4 regions of the Streptomyces sp. NPDC048514 genome follow, and region 2 is predicted to be linked to each of the others. Evidence: riboswitches for the same ligand, from Rfam matches in the RefSeq annotation. Region 2 holds a riboswitch; each other region holds the start of a gene.
The links. A riboswitch is a leader RNA that binds a small molecule or an ion and turns the genes downstream of it on or off. The one in region 2 is predicted to bind cyclic di-AMP.

Region 1: another riboswitch for cyclic di-AMP. It lies ahead of ACGFT2_RS25850 (M23 family metallopeptidase); the one in region 2 lies ahead of ACGFT2_RS26410 (M23 family metallopeptidase).
Region 3: another riboswitch for cyclic di-AMP. It lies ahead of ACGFT2_RS04975 (peptidoglycan DD-metalloendopeptidase family protein); the one in region 2 lies ahead of ACGFT2_RS26410 (M23 family metallopeptidase).
Region 4: another riboswitch for cyclic di-AMP. It lies ahead of ACGFT2_RS00665 (C40 family peptidase); the one in region 2 lies ahead of ACGFT2_RS26410 (M23 family metallopeptidase).

The regions. Positions count from the first base shown of each region.
Region 1 covers NZ_JBICWT010000011.1:371,404-374,798, reverse strand. The annotation lists gene ACGFT2_RS25855 (aldo/keto reductase) at 81-1,025, opposite strand; gene ACGFT2_RS25850 (M23 family metallopeptidase) at 1,224-2,255, opposite strand; cyclic di-AMP (ydaO/yuaA leader) riboswitch at 2,263-2,432, opposite strand; gene ACGFT2_RS25845 (PP2C family protein-serine/threonine phosphatase) at 2,691-3,395, opposite strand, start outside.
Region 2 covers NZ_JBICWT010000012.1:126,011-129,405, forward strand. The annotation lists gene ACGFT2_RS26405 (M16 family metallopeptidase) at 1-657, shown strand, start outside; cyclic di-AMP (ydaO/yuaA leader) riboswitch at 904-1,064, shown strand; gene ACGFT2_RS26410 (M23 family metallopeptidase) at 1,077-1,832, shown strand; gene ACGFT2_RS26415 (GntR family transcriptional regulator) at 2,097-2,783, shown strand; gene ACGFT2_RS26420 (HPr family phosphocarrier protein) at 3,108-3,389, opposite strand.
Region 3 covers NZ_JBICWT010000002.1:474,027-477,421, reverse strand. The annotation lists gene ACGFT2_RS04980 (alpha-galactosidase) at 1-899, shown strand, start outside; cyclic di-AMP (ydaO/yuaA leader) riboswitch at 1,212-1,374, shown strand; gene ACGFT2_RS04975 (peptidoglycan DD-metalloendopeptidase family protein) at 1,379-2,341, shown strand; gene ACGFT2_RS04970 (SGNH/GDSL hydrolase family protein) at 2,614-3,395, shown strand, end outside.
Region 4 covers NZ_JBICWT010000001.1:145,736-149,130, forward strand. The annotation lists gene ACGFT2_RS00650 (DUF397 domain-containing protein) at 66-290, opposite strand; gene ACGFT2_RS00655 (helix-turn-helix domain-containing protein) at 300-1,160, opposite strand; gene ACGFT2_RS00660 (ATP-binding protein) at 1,373-1,831, shown strand; gene ACGFT2_RS00665 (C40 family peptidase) at 2,004-2,477, opposite strand; cyclic di-AMP (ydaO/yuaA leader) riboswitch at 2,481-2,712, opposite strand; gene ACGFT2_RS00670 (hypothetical protein) at 3,052-3,360, opposite strand; gene ACGFT2_RS00675 (ATP-dependent Clp protease proteolytic subunit) at 3,368-3,395, opposite strand, start outside.

The DNA.
Region 1 (3,395 bases), on a different contig from region 2:
CACCTGTATCGCCCAGACCAGCGCGCTTTCGCGTGCCGGGTGCGGCCGCGTGGCACGCCACCCGGCCGGGTGCGGCCGCGCTACGCCGACGCGTCCGTCAGCTTCTGCAGGTCCTCGTCCGGCAGGGTCAGCCCGGCCACCTGCAGCAGCGCCGGGAGCTGGTCCACCGTCCGGGCCGAGGCGATGGGGGCCACGACGGTCGGCTGGGCGGCGAGCCAGGCCAGGGCGACCGTCGCGACCGGGACCCGGTGGGCCTCGGCGACCTCGTCCAGGGCCGCCAGGACCCGCCGGCCGCGCTCGGACTCGAGGTGCTTGGCGGCCCCGTCGGCCCGGGCGCTGTCGACGGTCGCGCCGGGACGGTACTTACCGGTCAGGAAGCCCGAGGCGAGGGAGAAGTAGGGCACGGCCGCGAGGCCCTCACGGTCTGCCAGGTCCTGCAGCGGGCCTTCGTAGGTGTCCCGGGAGACCAGGTTGTAGTGGGGCTGGAGGGCGACATAGCGGGCCAGGCCCTCGCGGTCGGAGAGGTCGAGCGAGGCCTTCAGGCGCTCGGGGGTGATGTTGGAGGCGCCGATGTGCCGGACCTTGCCGGCCTTCACCAGCTCGTCCAGCGCGCCGATGATCTCCTCTACAGGCACCTCGGGCTTGTCGAAGTGGGTGTAGTAGAGGTCGATGTGGTCGGTGCCCAGCCGGCGGAGCGAGGCGTCGGCGGCCGCCTTGATGTTGGCGGCGCTCAGACCCTGGTACTCCGGGTGCTGGCTGACCTTGGTGGCGATGACGACGTCGGCGCGGTTGCCGCGGGCCTTGACCCACTTGCCGATGATCGTCTCGGACTCACCGCCCTGGTTGCCCTCGATCCAGGCGCTGTAGCTGTCCGCGGTGTCCAGGAAGTTGCCACCGGCGGCCGTGTAGGCGTCGAGGACGGCGAAGGAGGCCTGCTCGTCGGCGGTCCAGCCGAAGACGTTGCCGCCGAGGGCGAGCGGGAAGACCTCGAGGTCGGAGGAACCGAGTTTGCGCGGAGAAGTCATACTTCGCGTCAACACCGACAGCGGATGATCCCATTCCGCCATCGGCGCCAAGTTCCCGCAAAGGCGGGCGCCCCAGGGCTCCGTACAGGAGGACGCCACCGGGGCTTCCGCGAAGCCGGACGCCACGGGGGCTTCCGCGAAGCCGGACGCCGGCAGGTCTTCCGCCGACGAGCACCCCGCGGTCCCGCGCAGCGAAGGTCAGGGGTTGATGCCCTTGCCCTGCAGCCACGCCATCGGGTCGATGCCGGTGGCGTCGCCGTTCGGGTGGACCTCCAGGTGCAGGTGCGGGCCGGTGACGTTGCCGGTGGCGCCGACGCGGCCGATGACGTCGCCCGTGCCGACCTTCTGGCCGACGGAGACACTGATCGAGGACTGGTGGCAGAACCACAGCTCCGTGCCGTCGTCGAGGGTGAGGACCGTCCGGTAGCCGTAGGAGCCGGCCCAGCCCGCCTGGGTGATCGTGCCGCCGTGGATGGCCTTGATGAGGGTGCCCGTGGGGGCGGCGAAGTCGAGGCCGGTGTGGTGGCCTGAGGACCACATCGAACCGGCCTGGCCGAAGGTCGAGGTGATCGTGTACGAGGACGTCGGCAGCGTGTACTGCTTGGCCAGCTCGGCCAGCCGCTTCGCCTCGGCCGCCTTCTCGGCGTCGGCCTCCGCCTTCTCCTTGGCGGCGGCGGCCTTGGCCGCGGCCTCCTTCTCCGCCTTGGCGGCGGCTTCCGCGCTCTGCTTCTCGGCGGTGGCCAGCGCGGCGGCGGTGGCCCTGCTGTCGGCCTTGCTCTGCTGCTGCTCGGCCTGGGCCATGATCCGGTTGCGCAGGGTCTCGCCCGCGTCGGTGTGCTGCTCGGTGTCCGCGGAGGTCACGCCGACGTCGCTGAGCGCGGTGGTGCTCGCCTCGGGCGCCGGCGAGGAGCCGTCCTCGAACAGCGAACCCATGGAGGGCAGGTCCGGCAGGGAGATGGACACCGGCGGCTTGCCGGTGTTGGCGCTGGCCATGCCGCCCGCGCCGACCGCGGCGATCACGCCGACGCCGAGGACGGTGGAGCTGCGGGCGAATCCGCCGCGCTGCTTGGCGACGCGGTGCCGGCCGCGAACCGGGGTGATGGACTCCTCGGTGGGATTCCACTCCTCCCAGGGGCCCTCCTCGGCGCTGTAGGAGCCGTACCCGAAGGTCTCGGGCTCGGACGGTGCCGGTATGAACGGGGCTTCTGGGGCAGGCCGGTTGGACGCCACGCGGGCGCGCTCCTTTCCTTCCGCCGCCTACCGGGTTAGCTGACGGGTTCGGAGCAGGAAGGTCTCCTACGCGCGTAAACCGGACGTGGACTCAGCGAGTTCACGACGGCTTTCGCGTGATTCACCCCAAAGGTGGTGGTTCCCCGGTTCCCTCGCGGGATTCGGCGCGTGCGCACGGAGCCGTCTCTTGTGACGGCTGGGACGACCGCGCTGCGTTATCGAACGTTAATAGACCCGGCAGGTGGTTTCCAAGCCGTTCGGCTTGATCATTAATGTTCCCGGCCATGGACTTACCCTGCAGTCCGCTGCAAATCGGGCGAGTTGACCGAGATTCAGGAGTCACAGAGGTTTTGATGGTGACTCAGGTGTCCTGCGGACGGGGGTCGTGCGGTCACCGACGGTGAGGGCGGTCACGACCGCCGTACGGCGAGCCGTTCACGGTTGCCGTACGGCGAGCAGCGCCATGTCGTCCGCCATCCCGCCCCCGGAGTGCCGCCGCACCTCCGCGGCGAGCCGGCCCAGCAGCGCGCCGGGGCCGGGGAAGACGCGGCCGGCCAGCCGCCGCTCGGGTTCGTAGAAGCGGCCGTGGGCGTCCCGGGCCTCGGACAGGCCGTCGGTGTAGAGCAGCAGGGTGGCCCCGCTCGGGAAACGGGTCTCCAGTGCCCGGTCGGGCCAGCCGCCGAGGTCACGCATGCCGAGCGGCAGCGCCGGTTCGTGCCCGGTCAGGGTCCGCAGGGAGCCGTCGGCGTGCAGCACCAGCGGCGCCGGATGGCCGCGGTTGACGACCCGTACGACGCCGTCACCGTGCGGGAGTTCGGCGAGCACGGCGGTGGTGAAGCCCTCGAACGCGTCGATACCGTCCCGCCGGGTGCCCTCGCGGGCCAGCGCCCGCTCCAGGCGCTGAGCCACCGCCTCCAGCGTGGCCTCCTGCTCGGCCGCCTCCCGGAACGCCCCGATCACCACGGCGACGGCGGCGACCGCACTCAAGCCCTTGCCGCGCACGTCCCCGACGACCAGCCGCACGCCGTACGGGCTGTCCTGCACCGCGTACAGGTCGCCGCCGATGGACGCGTCCCGGCGCGCCGCCTCGTAGCAGGCGGCGATCTCGAAGCCGCCGATCCGCTCGGCGGGCTGGGGCAG
Region 2 (3,395 bases):
CCGGTGACAGCCGACGACACCGGGCGCGTGGTCATCGTGGACCGGCCCGGCGCCGTGCAGACGCAGCTGCTCCTCGGCCGGATCGGCCCGGACCGGCACGACCGCGTCTGGCCGGCCCAGGTGCTCGGCACCTACTGCCTCGGCGGCACTCTCACCTCCCGCCTGGACCGCGTCCTGCGCGAGGAGAAGGGCTACACCTACGGCGTGCGCGCCTTCGGCCAGGTCATGCGGTCCGCCCCGGACGGCTCGGGAGCCTCGATGCTCGCCATCAGCGGCTCGGTGGACACCCCCAACACCGGTCCGGCGCTGGACGACCTGTGGAAGGTGCTGCGCACGCTCGCGGCGGAGGGTCTGACCGACGCAGAGCGGGACGTCGCCGTGCAGAACCTGGTCGGGGTGGCACCGCTCAAGTACGAGACCGCGGCGGCCGTGGCGAGCACCCTGGCCGACCAGGTCGAGCAGCACCTGCCCGACGACTTCCAGGCGACGATGTACCAGCGGCTGGCCGCGACGGGCACGGTGGAGGCCACCGCGGCCGCCGTCAACGCCTTCCCGGTGGACCGGCTGGTGACCGTCCTCGTCGGTGACGCGTCCCAGATCAAGGCTCCCGTCGAGGCGCTGGGCATCGGCGAAGTCACCGTCGTCGCCGCCGAGTAGCCGTCGCCGCGGAGCAACCGTCGCCGCCGAGGAGCGGCAACGCGCGCGTGGGGCCCTGACGACCTACGGATCGTCAGGGCCCCAAGCTGTTCCACTCCCTCTCCCAGATGCCCGATTTGGGACGGAGGTTTCCTGTCTGCCCTGTGGGATGCGCTACAAAAGACCGGATCCGTTTGAGGATCGAAAGCCGGGATCCGTACGGTCATGCAGGCTGTTCGTCAGGCACCGCGCCGCACCCGCGGCACCGGACAGTCATCGCCGAGTCCCCGTACGGCGCGAGCCAGGGGAGCCGGGGACCCATCGTCCCTGGGGTGAATCGGGCGCCCGCGCGTGAGCGAGGGGGCCCGTAGGAGACCTTCCTGCTCCGAACCCGTCAGCTAACCCGGTAGGCGAGAGGGAAGGAAAGGACCAGCCACTTCATGGCGTTCATGTGCGCCACCGGGAAGCATCGCAAGCCCGGCCGGGTCAAGCGCACCACCGCTCAGGCGGCCGGTATCGCGGCCCTCACCACCACCGGTGTCATCGGCACCCTCGCCGCCTCCCCGGCGCTCGCCGCCGAGAACCCCGTGGAGCAGACCGGCCTCACGCCCGTCATCGCCGTGAGCGACGACGTGGCCGAGCAGATCGACGCGCAGGCGGACGCCCAGCGGCAGGCCGCCGAGCAGAAGGCGGCCGAGCAGGCCGCGGCCAAGGCGGCCGCCGAGAGGGTGAAGCTGGAGCGTGAGGCCAAGGAACGTGCGGCCCGCGAGGCCGAGCGCAAGCGCCTGAACGCGTTCGTCGCCCCGATAGCGCAGTCCTACGTCTCCACGGGCTACCAGGCCAGCAGCTCGCTGTGGTCCTCCGGCTCGCACACCGGCATCGACTTCCACGCGGCCAGCGGCACGACCGTCCACGCGGTCGGCTCCGGCACCGTCGAGTCCACCGGCTGGGGCGGGGCGTACGGCAACCAGATCGTGATCCGGATGGCCGACGGGACGTACACCCAGTACGGTCACCTGTCGTCCATCGGGGTCACCGTGGGCCAGAAGGTCGTCCCGGGCCAGCAGATCGGCCTGTCCGGCGCGACCGGCAACGTCACCGGCCCGCACCTCCACTTCGAGGCCCGCACGAGCCCCGACTACGGCTCCGACATCGACCCCGTCGCCTACCTCCGCAAGCACGGCGTGAACGTCTAGATCGATCCGCCCGGGCCCGGCGCGTACGTCCGGCACCTCCGCCCGGGCCTGGCGTGTAGGTCCGACGCGCCGTCCGCGCGGCATCCGAAAGCCCCGGCTCACGAGCCGGGGCTTTCGCCGTTTTCGGCAAGGTTCGCCGGCCCCGCTGGCCAAAAAATATCCATGGATTCCGGTCTGCCGTCGGAAATTCCCGCGCATTGGAATAGAGTCGCGGAACACACGTCCATCGTCGACGTTTCACGGTAATTAAGACGGAGGTCGGGCATGCGTATTCCGGCGCACTCGGTGTGCACGGCGATCAGGGACGACATCGTCGCCGGCGTCCACGAGCGCGGCGGCCGCCTCACCGAGGAAGTCCTGGCCCGCCGCTACGGCGTCTCGCGTGTCCCCGTCCGCGAGGCCCTGCGCACCCTGGAGGCGGAGGGGTTCGTGGTGACCCGCCGGCACGCGGGCGCGTGCGTGGCCGAGCCCACCGAGCAGGAGGCCGCCGACCTGCTGGAGATGCGCATGCTCCTGGAGCCGCTCGGCGCCTGCCGGGCCGCGCAGCGGCGTACGGAGGCGCACCTCAAAGTGCTGCGCGGCCTGGTCAGGCTGGGTCAGGAGCGGGCCAGGAGGGGTGGCGGCGAGGATCTGCGCTCACTGGGCGGCTGGTTCCACGAGACGCTCGCGCAGGCCTCCGGCAGCCCCTCGCTGACCTCGATGCTCGCCCAGCTGCGCCACAAGATCGCCTGGATGTACGCGGTGGAGGCCCTGCCGAGCCCACTGGAGGCCTGGGCGGAGCACGGCGCGATCGTGGACGCGGTGGCGCGGGGCGACGGTGAGCGAGCGCGGGCGGTCACGGCGCTGCACGCCGAGCGCGCGACGGCCGTGCACCGCCTTCGGTCCTCCGGCGGCGCGGAACGCGTGAGGACTTCGCAACAAGCCGTAAACATGCCGGGGCGGCGGTATTAACACGGAGGTCGTATACAAAGAAGGGTAATTCCGTGGCGGGCTGCTTACGGTGTCCTCATTCTGGTGTGCCGAAATTCATGCGGGACGCGAAAGCAGTGCCGAGCCTTAATCGAGGAATATCAGGCGGATCGCGGATCGCGGATCGCGGATCGCGGATCGCGGATCGCGGCGCGGACGGTGGACCAGGCGGACCGTGGATCGTGGCGCGGGACGTGGACCACGGCGCGGCCTGTCGGCTGTGGCGCGTGGAACGTCGCGCGCAGACGGCGAAGCCGCGCCGCCCCCGGAGGGGCGACGCGGCTCGGGTCTGCGCGCGCGAGGCGCTCAGACGGTCTCGGGCAGCTCTTCCAGGCCCTCGGCGACCAGCTTGGCCAGCCGGTCCAGGGCGGCGTCGGCGCCTTCGGCGTCGGACGCGAGGACGATCTCCTCGCCACCCTGGGCGCCCAGGCCCAGGACGGCCAGCATGGATGCCGCGTTGACGGGGTTGCCCCCGGCCTTGGCGATCGTCACCGGGACGCCTGCGGCCGTGGCGGCTCGGACGAAGATGGAGGCGGGACGGGCGTGGAGGCCCTCGGCCCAGCCGACGTTGACGCGGCGCTCAGCCATGTGTTG
Region 3 (3,395 bases), on a different contig from region 2:
GCGCCCACCCCGACTGGGTCCAGTACCAACCGGGACGGAAGCGGACGGAATTCCGCAATCAGCTCGTCCTCAATCTCGCGCGCCCGGACGTCCAGGAGTATCTGTGGGGGCGACTGGACACCCTGCTCTCCAGCACCCCGGTCGACTACGTGAAATGGGACTTCAACCGCTGCTTCACCGACGCGGGCTGGCCGGGCGAGCCGTACCCCCAGCGGCTGTGGATCGACCACGTCCACGCCCTGTACGCCCTGCTGGACCGGTTGCGCGCCGCGCACCCCGAGGTCGCCTTCGAGTCCTGCTCGGGCGGCGGCGGCCGGATCGACCTCGGGGTGATGAGCCGCACCGATCAGGTGTGGACGTCCGACAACACCGATCCGCTGGACCGGCTCGCCATCCAGCACGGCTTCACCCAGATCCACCCCGCCCAGGTCATGGCCGCCTGGGTCACCGACAGCCCGAACACCCAGCTCAACGGCAGGGTCAGCTCGTTGCGATTCCGCTTCGTCAGCGCCATGGCCGGCGTCCTCGGCGTCGGTGGCGACCTCACGCGCTGGAGCGAGGAGGAGCTGACCGAGGCCCGGCGGTGGGTGGAGCTGTACAAGGAGATCCGCCCGGTCGTCCAGCGCGGCGAGCTGTTCCGGCTGCGGCCCCCGGCGGGCGGCTCGAGCGCCGTCCAGTACTCCCTCGGGGACGACGTGGTCGTCCTCGCATGGCTGCAGGCCCAGAGCTACGGCGAACCGGTGCCGGCGGTCCGGCTGCGCGGACTCGACCCCACCGCATCGTATGAATGCCGCGAAACGGGCGAAGTGCTGAGCGGGGCGGTCCTGCTGCACCACGGACTGCGCACCGGTCTGCGGGGTGATCTGGATGCGACGGTTCTCCGATTGAGTCGCATCTAGGTGTTCTGCCCGAATTTGTAGAGCTGGTCATGACTAGATACGGCTGGACATGAAATGAGGGTGTGTGGCGAGGTGGCGCGTGAGGAGCGTCATATCGGTGACCGAGCGTCGCGGATCACGTCCACGTAATTCCGATAAGGAAAAGGGAACTTACCGGAATGCGGGCTCGGTAATTCACGGAGGGTGACGGGGGATTCGGGTCCTCGATCTTCCGGAACGCGAACCCCGGGAATCGGCTGCTTGTTTCCGTACGTCCCGCTCGCTTACGTTCGCCCCCATCCGGACGGAACGCCGAATCCTGCCGCCGCCCGGAATTCCCACACACTTGACCCGTGTCCGGCAGGAGCGGGGGACCCACCAGGTACGACTGCCTGTCCGGTCTCCGCGACAGGCTAGGGGTGAAGCCGTGCACCGCGCGGCCGGGCAACTCCAGCCCGAACCCGACAGCTGACCTCGCAGGCGCCGGAGAGGAATGCGCCATGCCCGCGAAGGGTAAGCACCGACGTCCCAAGACCCCGCGTCTTTCCCGCTCCGTCGCCGTCGCCGGAACCGGTGGCGCCGCACTGGCCCTCCCGCTCTTCGGAGCCGTCGGGGCGCACGCCGCCACTCCGGCACACTCCGTCTCCACGAAGCCCGCGCAGTCCGTTCCGGCCACGGCGAAGAAGTCCGCGCCGCAGCAGGATCCGGCCGTGCACGCCTACACGGTGAAGGCCGGCGACTGCCTCTCGGCGATCGCCGAGAGGCAGCACGTCGGCGGCGGCTGGCACCGGCTCTACGACGACAACCGGCAGGCCGTCGGCGCCGACCCGTCGCTGATCCACCCCGGCCTGAAGCTCACGGTCGGCGGGAAGGCCGCGCAGCACAGCCCCGGGCCGGCCGCCCCGCAGCACGCCTCGGCCGCCCCGGGGCGTGTATCGGCCGCCCCGCAGCCCGCGTCGGCCAAGGCGCAGTCCCCGGCCTCCGCGAAGACCCCCCAGGCGCAGGCGGCCCCGGCTGTCGAGCCGGCCGGCTCCACCGCTCCCGCCACCGCCACCGGCTACACCCTCCCGGTGACCGGCGCCACCGTCGGCACGGGCTATCACGTGGCCGGCAGCATGTGGTCCAGCGGATACCACACCGGCGTCGACTTCGTCGTCCCGGCGGGCACCCCGCTCAAGGCCGTCGCCGCGGGCACGGTCGTCTCCGCCGGCTGGGGCGGCGCCTACGGCAACCAGGTCGTCATCAAGCTCGACGACGGCCTCTACGCCCAGTACGCGCACCTCTCGCAGCTCTCCGTCTCGGCCGGCCAGACCGTGACCGCGGGCACGCAGGTCGGTCTGTCGGGCGCCACCGGCAACGTGACCGGCCCGCACCTGCACTTCGAGATCCGCACCACCGCGGACTACGGCTCCGACCTCGACCCGGTCGACTACCTGCGCCGGCACGGCGTCGCCGTCGGCTGAGGACCACCGCACCCCGAACCACCCGCCTGACACGCCTCCGAAGGCCGGACTCCGATCCCCGGGTCCGGCCTTCGGTGTGTCCGCACGACGATCACACGACGACGAATCACACGCTCAACATCGCCGCCGACAGGTCTATTCCTGGCTTGGCAACTTATTTAAGGGTGTCTCATCTCACCGGCCGTCAACCCCTGCCTACGGTCGCGTAGGTCACATCAAGAGGTGAATCATGGTCCGATGTGGCAGACGATTCGAAGAGTGACAACAGATCAGTGATCGGGTCGTACGTGGCGGTGGGGGACAGCTTCACCGAGGGCGTCGGCGACCCCGGACCCGACGGGGCGTTCGTCGGCTGGGCCGACCGGTTCGCCGTGCTTCTCGCCGACCGGCGTCCCGAGGGTGACTTCCAGTACACCAACCTCGCCGTACGCGGAAAGTTGCTGGACCAGATCGTGGCCGACCAGGTCCCCCGGGCCGCCGAACTGGCCCCGGACCTGGTCTCTTTCTGCGCCGGCGGCAACGACATCATCCGCCCCGGCACCGACCCGGACGAGGTGGCCGAGCGGTTCGAGCGGGCCTTGGCCCGGCTGGCCGGGGCCGCGGGCACGGTGCTGGTGACGACCGGCTTCGACACCCGGGGCGTCCCCTTGCTCAAGCACCTGCGGGGCAAGATCGCCACGTACAACGGGCATGTGCGCGCGATCGCCGACCGGTACGGCTGTCCCGTGCTCGACCTGTGGTCCCTCAAGTCCGTGCAGGACCGCAGGGCCTGGGACAGCGACCGGCTCCACCTCTCGCCCGAGGGGCACACGCGCGTGGCGCTGCGGGCCGGGCAGGCGCTCGACCTCGAGGTCCCGGCCGACCCGGAGCAGTCGTGGCCGCCGCTGCCGCCGCGGGGCACCCTGGAGGTCCGGCGCGACGACGTCCAGTGGGCCCGCGAGTTCCTCGTCCCGTGGATCGGGCGACGGCTGCGCGGCGAGTCCTCCGGTGACCATGTGACCGCGAAGGGCACCCTGTCGCCCGACGACATCAAGATGAGGATCGCCTCCGTGGC
Region 4 (3,395 bases), on a different contig from region 2:
GGATGGAAGATGAGATCGGTCCCGGTCCGATCAGCGGGGACCGGCCGGCCGGACGCGGAGCGTGGTCACCGCAGCGCGGTCACGAATCCCGCCCAGCTCTCGGGGGAGAAGAGCAGCGCGGGTCCGGCCGGGTCCTTCGAGTCGCGCACGGCGAGCAGTCCGGCCGAGGGCCCGGCGTGCGGCCGGCCCGTCTCCACGCAGTTGTTGGCTCCCGTGCTGTAACTGCTGCGCAGCCATGGCACGTCGTGCAGGTCGGTACTGACGGGGACGTTCCGAGGCAGAGCTGACATGGTGCCTCCTTACGCGCCGGCACCTATCCCGGCGATGTAGTCCAACGAGTCCTCGGGTGAAAGAGCGTGTGCCTGAAGGGTGTCGAAGGCCTCCGAGTAGGCCATCAGGTCTTCTTTCCGCTCCAGGTAGAGGCTACTCGTCAACTGGTCGAGAACAACTACGTCCAGATCAGAAGTGCTCGGAAACGAGAAGATAACGAAAGGTCCGGTCAGGCCGACGTGCGCTCCGGCCCTGAAGGGCAGGATCTGGAGCCGCACCTGGGGCAGCCGGGCGGCCTCGCACAGGCGCTCCAGCTGCCGGGCCATCACCTCGGGACCGCCGACCTCGCGCCGCAGCACCGCCTCGTCGAGCACGGCGCACAGCCTCAGCGGCTGCTGCGACCGCAGCACGTCCTGCCTGGCAAGGCGCACTTCCACCAGCACGTCGAGGCGGTCCTCCGCCAGGTCGTTCACCGCAGCCCGGGTCACCGCGCGGGCGTACTCGGCGGTCTGCAGCAGTCCGGGCACGACCGTGGTCTCCACGGTGCGCATCGCGCTCGCCTGCGACTCCAGGCTGATGTAGTCCCGGTAGGTGGGAGGCAGCACTCCGCGGTAGGCGTGCCACCAGCGGTTGTGGCCACCGGTGTCCTCGGACCCCGCCAGCATCAGCAGCAAGTCGCGCAGGTGCCGGTCGCGCACCTCGTAGGCGTCCAGAAGTAAGCGCAGATCGGCCGGTTTCACCCCGCTGGCGCCGGTCTCGATGCGGCTCACCTTCGACTGGTGCCAGCCGACCAGGTGGGCCGCCTCGCCGCTGGTGAGCCCGGCGCGGGTACGCAGCGTGCGCAGTTCGGCGCCCAGTTTGCGACGGCGTACGGCCGGCCCGTTCTGCATGGGCTCCTCCTTACTCGCTCGGGGCCGCCCAAATAGGGTCTCGCGTCGCAGGGTTCACCGCTTCGAGCGACAGATATATGCATATCTTGGTGGATCGCTCCCCGTGACCGGCCGGTGATGGCAGTCTGACGGCGAAGCACCAGTCCGGGACCGTACTCGAACCATCCGCTCCTCGTCGGACTGCGGTCCCGTGGGAAAGGGACGACGTCGCCATGGCAGACCATCTGGAAGCATCCGTCACTCTGCCGAGCGATCCCGCCTCGGTCTCCGCAGCCCGCACCTACGTCGTGGGGACCCTCGCGGAGTGGGGCCTGCCGTCGGACACCGAAGCCGCGGACACCGTGCGGCTCATCGTCTCCGAACTCGCCACGAACGCCGTACAGCACACCTTCGGGCAGTCACCCACCTTCACGGTCGACATCGCGCTCGACCGTGACGAGAACCTGCGCATCGGTGTCACGGACAGTCATCCCCGCTTCCCCAAGAGACTGCCCGCCGCCGTCCAGCAGGACAACGGGCGCGGCATGGTCATCATCCGCTGTCTCACGGCGGAGTGCGGCGGCAGGCTCCGGATCCGGCCCACCCGCGAGGGCGGCAAGACGGTCCTCATCGAACTGCCCTGGACGATCCCGCTCACACCGGTCACGGCGGTGGGGCAGCGGAAGCCGTAGCCGGCGACGCGCACGGTCCGCGGGGCCGGGCGTCGGCGGGCGCAACCGCGGCGCACGCCGGTGACGCACACCGCCCCGGGCCGCCCCAGGGCGCAGGGCGGCCACCGGGGCTGCGCCGGCGGCGCAGCGGGGAGCGGCCCGGCCGCCGGAGCCGCTCCCGCCCGGTGCCGGGTCAGCTGACCCGGCCGTACCAGACGCTCCTGGTCCAGATCTTCTGCAACCGCACCACGTCACCGGTCCTGGGGGCGTGCCAGATCTTGCCGTGGCCGGCGTAGATGCCGACGTGGTAGACGCTGGATCCCGAATGGAAGAAGACCAGGTCGCCCGCCCTGCGGCTCCTGGAAGAGATGTGGTGGGTCTTGTTGTACTGCTGTGCGGCGGTGCGCGGCAGCTTCTTGCCCGCCTTCTTGAACGAGTAGAGCGTCAGCCCCGAGCAGTCGAACCTGCGCGGCCCGGTGGCCCCGTACCGGTACGGGGCGCCCTTCTTGGACGCGGCGACCCTCAGTGCCTTCGTCGCCATGGTCGCGGCCGAGGCGTCTGTGGCGAGGCCCGGAACCACGATCGAGCCGCCCACGGCGGCGAGGGTGAGTGCCGAGGCCGTGCCGGCCCGGGCCATCAGCGACGGGACACGATTGAGCGCAGTCATGCGCAACCCTTCGTCAGCCGCCTGTGAAGGATGACCTGTCGGATTCGGGCTGGCGAAGTAGCCCGGCCGCGTTGCCACGGCTTCACCCCAAGGGCTGCTCGGAACGTCCGGCCGTCTGCGACGTGCAGACGAACATCTGTTCCGGCGACCCGTCTTGCTCGGGTCCTCCACTCCTGCCGATCCACTCCTGTCGACCGGTCATCCGGGCGGCGGCAGGACTCGGCGTCCGCCCGGACCGCCCCGCCGCGGTGGCGGGGGCTTGTCGTCAGACAGGGATCTTGGCTCACAGTTGTCCGAAAATCCCAACGGAACCGTGTGTTTGTGGCGTTACTCACCACTCACCCGTTCGGGTGGACAGGGCTGTGTTCGAGGGATCGTCAAGTCCCGTACGTAGCCTCTGACCTGGGGCGGAGCATCTTCCGGCGAAGCGCGGACCGGTCGCGCGCGCAACTCGGGAGGCTCGTGGAAGCACTCGGATGTACCCCGGTCGGCGGTACGTCGTTCGGGCCGTTTCAACTTCGGCCCGAACGACACGCCGACGCGGGGAACCCGTCGGCCCGGAGCTGCGTCCCGCTCAGCCGGCGCCGCCGGGCGGGAGCGCGACGCGCGCGGTGCGGCGCTCACCGTCCAGCACCAGCAAGGCCCGTGCCAGCGTGTCCCCGTGCAGCTCCGTCTCGCCCCGCTGATGCATCAGTGCGAGCGCGTCGCGCAACTCGGCCGCCTTGCGCACCAGCGCCTGCGCGGCACGCAGCCCGCGGTAGGTGTCCCCGCGCCGCGCCGGGTTGATCCGGCCCAGCAGGTCGACCGCCTCGAGGTAACGGTCGATCAACTCGCCCTCCGCGCGGGTCAGCGCGGGCAGGGGCGGCAGCTCCGGCGGCAGCATTCCGCGCTCACCCCGCAGCCGGAGCGCCGGGCGCC